Regions from separate parts of the Bacillus sp. FAU18 genome, predicted to be linked through region 1. Evidence: a T-box and tRNA genes for the amino acid it is inferred to sense, from the RefSeq annotation. Region 1 holds a T-box; the other holds one or more tRNA genes.
What was found. A T-box is a leader RNA that pairs with one kind of tRNA and senses whether it is charged. The one in region 1 lies ahead of ileS (isoleucine--tRNA ligase), so its partner is inferred to be a tRNA-Ile.
Positions count from the first base shown of each region.

Region 2: it has a tRNA-Ile gene. The T-box ahead of ileS (isoleucine--tRNA ligase) is inferred to sense a tRNA for this amino acid. The anticodon was not compared.

Region 1 is NZ_JBVYHZ010000003.1:884,500-887,707, reverse strand. It holds gene ileS (isoleucine--tRNA ligase) at 1-1,382, opposite strand, end outside; T-box leader at 1,435-1,661, opposite strand; gene divIVA (septum site-determining protein DivIVA) at 1,724-2,218, opposite strand; gene AC0OMU_RS04920 (YlmH family RNA-binding protein) at 2,312-3,085, opposite strand; gene AC0OMU_RS04915 (YggT family protein) at 3,146-3,208, opposite strand, start outside.
Region 2 is NZ_JBVYHZ010000004.1:9,437-12,644, reverse strand. It holds rRNA gene AC0OMU_RS11055 (23S ribosomal RNA) at 1-1,407, opposite strand, end outside; tRNA gene AC0OMU_RS11050 (tRNA-Ala) at 1,489-1,564, opposite strand; tRNA gene AC0OMU_RS11045 (tRNA-Ile) at 1,576-1,652, opposite strand; rRNA gene AC0OMU_RS11040 (16S ribosomal RNA) at 1,755-3,208, opposite strand, start outside.

The DNA.
Region 1 (3,208 bases):
GGCACACCCCACGCACGCTGTCTGGAAATACACCAGTCTCCGCGGTCCCGAACCATGTTGTGCAAACGCTGCTCGCCCCATTCAGGAACCCATTTGGTTTCTTTAATGGCATCCAGCAGGTCTGATCTGAAATCTTTAATAGACGCAAACCATTGCGCTGTCGCTCTGAAAATGGTTGGTTTTTTTGTTCTCCAATCATGCGGATAAGAGTGAGTAATGAATTCAAGCTTCACAAGTGCGCCTTTTTCATCAAGCTGCTGTGTGATCGCTTTGTTTGCATCATCATAAAACATGCCTTCAAAGCCAGGAGCTTCGCTTGTCATTACACCTTTTTCATCGACCGGGCAAAGCACATCTAAACCGTATTTTTGGCCGATGATAAAGTCATCTTCCCCATGTCCTGGAGCTGTATGAACACAGCCTGTTCCGGCATCAGTTGTTACGTGTTCACCAAGCATAACGAGAGAGTCTCTGCCATATAGCGGGTGTTCAGCGATAATGTTCTCAAGGTCTTTCCCTTTGACCGTTCTTGTCACTTCATACTGATCAAATCCGCATGCCGATGCAACATTTTCGACTAAGGCACTTGCTACGACAAAGCGGTCTTCACCTACTGCAATCACGCTGTACTCAAGATCAGGGTGCACTGAGATTCCGAGGTTCGCCGGAATTGTCCAAGGCGTTGTTGTCCAAATGATGATGCGCTCACCGTTTTCAAGAACGCCTTTTCCGTCTTTTACACCAAAAGCGACGTAAATAGATGCTGAACGTTTGTCTTGATATTCGATCTCGGCTTCAGCCAGAGCAGACTCACTTGAAGGTGACCAGTTAACCGGTTTAAGGCCTTTGTAAATGTAGCCTCGTTTTGCCATTTCACCAAATACGCGGATTTGCTGCGCTTCGTATTCCGGTTTTAATGTCACATATGGGTTTTCCCAGTCACCGCGGACACCAAGACGTTTGAATTGCTCACGCTGTCCCTCGATTTGCTTCCAAGCGTACTCTTCGCATAGTTTGCGGAATTCCGCTACTGACATTTCTTTGCGGTTGACCTTTTTGTTTTTTGTCAGAGCTGTTTCAATTGGCAATCCGTGTGTATCCCAGCCCGGCACATACGGTGCGTTGTAGCCGCTCATTGATTTATAGCGGACAATGAAGTCTTTCAAAATCTTGTTAAGCGCATGGCCCATATGGATGTCGCCGTTTGCATACGGAGGTCCGTCGTGTAAAACAAATTTCGGGCGGTCTTTCGTCCGTTCCTGAACAAGACGGTAGATATCTTCTTCCTCCCATTTTTTTTGAATGTCAGGCTCACGGTTTGGCAAATTTCCACGCATCGGGAAATCTGTTTTCGGCATTAAGAGCGTGTCTTTAAAATCCATTTTCATTCCTCCACTGCATTTTTTCAGAAAATAAAAAAAGCCCTCTCATCCCATAAGGGACGAGAAAGCTTATCTCGCGGTACCACCCTTTTAGAAAAAGCAAGCATACACTTTTTCCTCTTGAGCATCGTAACGTGATGAACGTCCTAACCTACTGTGAGTTCAGCAAGGAAACTAAAGGGCTGATCTACATGATTCCGGCCATCCCGGACTCTCACCATCTCCGGGTCGCTATGAAGGCCTGAAGGAAACATGACTGTCCCTTTCAACCGTTTTTTCATCTGAATTTATGAACGTATTATATTCGACATGCTAAGAAAATGTCAAGATAATCAGAGAATTTATTCCTTTTCCTCAAATACAGCGTCGACTTCATACTCAAGGAGATGATCCCAATCGTCATTTTTCAGAAGATCAAGCTGCGCTTCAATCAGCATTTGGAAACGTGTTCTGAACACTTTAGACTGTTTTTTCAGCTCTTCAATTTCCATTGCAATTTTTCTTGATTTTGATAACGATTCGTTGATAATGCGATCAGCGTTTTTCTCCGCTTCCCGAACGATCAGCTTTGCCTCTTTTTGAGAATTGCGTTTTACGTCTTCAGCCGCTTCTTGAGCAACTAAAATGGATTTATTCAATGTTTCCTCAATATTGGCAAAGTGTCCGATTCTTTCATCAAGCTCATTGACTTTCGCTTCAAGCTCAGTTTTCTTGCGGAGAACAATTTCGTAATCTTTTCTGACTTGGGCTAGGAATTCATTTACTTCATCTTCATCATATCCGCGAAAACTTTTTGTAAACGTCTTGTTGTGAATATCATTTGGCGTTAATGGCATGATGCCACCTCCATTTTTACATTTCAGTACGGTTATCTAGTTCACATTATAAAACAAATTTCGCACAGATGGAGAAAAAAACTGAAAAACCGACTATTTTTGTCGTTCAAACGTAACTCTCCATTTGTCTTTTTTGGTTTTCCCTTCGATTTTTGTTAAGCTGCACCGGCCAAAACCTCTGATTGACAGCATGTCCCCTTCCGCGACTATGTATGAAGGATCTTCAACCACCTTCCAGTTCACTTTCACAAGGCCGTTTTTCACAAGCGTCTGTGATTTCTGGCGGGATTGCCTGCTCATAGAGGCGCAGACGGCGTCAAGCCTTAAAGAAGAAACCGTGTCATCTCTTATTTCGACATCCACTGCTGGAATGTTAAGGTCTGACAAGTCGATTTTCTCTAGGCTGACCGCCGCTTTGCCTGCTTGGGTCAGCTGTGCAGCCACAAAATCAGCGGTATCGGCTGAGACAATCAATTGCACTGCTGTCTCAGAAAACACGATGTCACCGAATTTTTGCCGCTTTAATCCTATGCCCATTAATGCACCAAGCAGAGAACGATGATCTACTGAGACAAACTTGTCAGCATAACGGACGTTAAACGCCTGCAGTTCAAAATCCGATTCTTCCGGAGTAATGTACTCTGGATACAGAATCGCCCGTTTTCGCTCCGCTCTGTCATAGCCGCCGGAAAAAGCAAGCCCGACATCAGCCTGTCCCGTAACAGCAGAGAGGATGACCTGCTCTCGGGGGTCTAAAAAGTCGGTCAGCTTCATCCGGTACTGCTCCTGGACAATTCTTTTCCATTCGAGCGCCTGGTCAATAAAGGCCCGCTCGTCTTTTCTGAAGTGCTGATATATATCGCTCATCGTCTTTCCCTTCTATGTAAAGAGGCTTGGCTGCTGCCAAGCCCCTATCAAACTGTCACATTAAAACGCAATCATGCGATAAAGTCCCCACAAGCCGGTTGTCGCAAACCGAAGCACAAGTAT
Region 2 (3,208 bases), on a different contig from region 1:
CTTTCGGCCTCGGCTTAGGTCCCGACTAACCCTGAGCGGACGAGCCTTCCTCAGGAAACCTTAGGCATTCGGTGGAGGGGATTCTCACCCCTCTTTCGCTACTCATACCGGCATTCTCACTTCTAAGCGCTCCACCAGTCCTTCCGGTCTGGCTTCACAGCCCTTAGAACGCTCTCCTACCACTGTTCGAAGAACAGTCCGCAGCTTCGGTGATACGTTTAGCCCCGGTACATTTTCGGCGCAGAGTCACTCGACCAGTGAGCTATTACGCACTCTTTAAATGGTGGCTGCTTCTAAGCCAACATCCTGGTTGTCTAAGCAACTCCACATCCTTTTCCACTTAACGTATACTTTGGGACCTTAGCTGGCGGTCTGGGCTGTTTCCCTTTCGACTACGGATCTTATCACTCGCAGTCTGACTCCCAAGGATAAGTCATTGGCATTCGGAGTTTGACTGAATTCGGTAACCCGGTAGGGGCCCCTAGTCCAATCAGTGCTCTACCTCCAAGACTCTTACCTTGAGGCTAGCCCTAAAGCTATTTCGGAGAGAACCAGCTATCTCCAGGTTCGATTGGCATTTCACCCCTACCCACACCTCATCCCCGCACTTTTCAACGTGCGTGGGTTCGGGCCTCCATTCAGTGTTACCTGAACTTCACCCTGGACATGGGTAGATCACCTGGTTTCGGGTCTACGACCACGTACTCATGCGCCCTATTCAGACTCGCTTTCGCTGCGGCTCCGCATCTTCTGCTTAACCTTGCACGGGATCGTAACTCGCCGGTTCATTCTACAAAAGGCACGCCATCACCCGTTAACGGGCTCTGACTACTTGTAGGCACACGGTTTCAGGATCTCTTTCACTCCCCTTCCGGGGTGCTTTTCACCTTTCCCTCACGGTACTGGTTCACTATCGGTCACTAGGGAGTATTTAGCCTTGGGAGATGGTCCTCCCGGATTCCGACGGAATTTCACGTGTTCCGCCGTACTCAGGATCCACTCAGGAGAGAACGAAGTTTTGACTACAGGGCTGTTACCTCCTATGGCGGGCCTTTCCAGACCTCTTCATCTACCTCGTTCCTTTGTAACTCCGTACAGAGTGTCCTACAACCCCAAGAGGCAAGCCTCTTGGTTTGGGCTAATCCCGTTTCGCTCGCCGCTACTCAGGGAATCGCATTTGCTTTCTCTTCCTCCGGGTACTTAGATGTTTCAGTTCCCCGGGTCTGCCTTCTCATATCCTATGAATTCAGATATGGATACCACTCCATTACGAGTGGTGGGTTTCCCCATTCGGAAATCTCCGGATCAAAGCTTGCTTACAGCTCCCCGAAGCATATCGGTGTTCGTCCCGTCCTTCATCGGCTCCTAGTGCCAAGGCATCCACCGTGCGCCCTTTCTAACTTAACCGTTAAAAAGAATCACTATGTGATATCTTGTATTACTAATTGAATGTGATGTCTACTGTTATCTAGTTTTCAAAGAACACGTTGGTGGAGCCTAGCGGGATCGAACCGCTGACCTCCTGCGTGCAAAGCAGGCGCTCTCCCAGCTGAGCTAAGGCCCCGTTATATAAGATGGTGGGCCTGAGTGGACTCGAACCACCGACCTCACGCTTATCAGGCGTGCGCTCTAACCAGCTGAGCTACAGGCCCATCTTAACTTATTCAAGGAACAAAGTTCCTTCAAAACTAAACAAGACAGGGAACGTTCTGTTTATAAGACCCAAGGTCTTATATTCCGTATAATATCCTTAGAAAGGAGGTGATCCAGCCGCACCTTCCGATACGGCTACCTTGTTACGACTTCACCCCAATCATCTGTCCCACCTTCGGCGGCTGGCTCCTAAAAGGTTACCTCACCGACTTCGGGTGTTACAAACTCTCGTGGTGTGACGGGCGGTGTGTACAAGGCCCGGGAACGTATTCACCGCGGCATGCTGATCCGCGATTACTAGCGATTCCAGCTTCACGCAGTCGAGTTGCAGACTGCGATCCGAACTGAGAACAGATTTGTGGGATTGGCTTAACCTCGCGGTTTCGCTGCCCTTTGTTCTGTCCATTGTAGCACGTGTGTAGCCCAGGTCATAAGGGGCATGATGATTTGACGTCATCCCCACCTTCCTCCGGTTTGTCACCGGCAGTCACCTTAGAGTGCCCAACTGAATGCTGGCAACTAAGATCAAGGGTTGCGCTCGTTGCGGGACTTAACCCAACATCTCACGACACGAGCTGACGACAACCATGCACCACCTGTCACTCTGCCCCCGAAGGGGACGTCCTATCTCTAGGATTGTCAGAGGATGTCAAGACCTGGTAAGGTTCTTCGCGTTGCTTCGAATTAAACCACATGCTCCACCGCTTGTGCGGGCCCCCGTCAATTCCTTTGAGTTTCAGTCTTGCGACCGTACTCCCCAGGCGGAGTGCTTAATGCGTTAGCTGCAGCACTAAGGGGCGGAAACCCCCTAACACTTAGCACTCATCGTTTACGGCGTGGACTACCAGGGTATCTAATCCTGTTCGCTCCCCACGCTTTCGCTCCTCAGCGTCAGTTACAGACCAGAGAGTCGCCTTCGCCACTGGTGTTCCTCCACATCTCTACGCATTTCACCGCTACACGTGGAATTCCACTCTCCTCTTCTGCACTCAAGTTCCCCAGTTTCCAATGACCCTCCCCGGTTGAGCCGGGGGCTTTCACATCAGACTTAAGAAACCGCCTGCGAGCCCTTTACGCCCAATAATTCCGGACAACGCTTGCCACCTACGTATTACCGCGGCTGCTGGCACGTAGTTAGCCGTGGCTTTCTGGTTAGGTACCGTCAAGGTACCGCCCTATTCGAACGGTACTTGTTCTTCCCTAACAACAGAGCTTTACGATCCGAAAACCTTCATCACTCACGCGGCGTTGCTCCGTCAGACTTTCGTCCATTGCGGAAGATTCCCTACTGCTGCCTCCCGTAGGAGTCTGGGCCGTGTCTCAGTCCCAGTGTGGCCGATCACCCTCTCAGGTCGGCTACGCATCGTCGCCTTGGTGAGCCGTTACCTCACCAACTAGCTAATGCGCCGCGGGTCCATCTGTAAGTGGTAGCCGAAGCCACCTTTTATGTTTGAACCATGCGGTTCAAACAACCATCCGGTATTAGCCCCGGTTTCCCGGAGTTATCCCAGTCTTACAGGCAGGTTACCCACGTGTTACTCACCCGTCCGCCGCT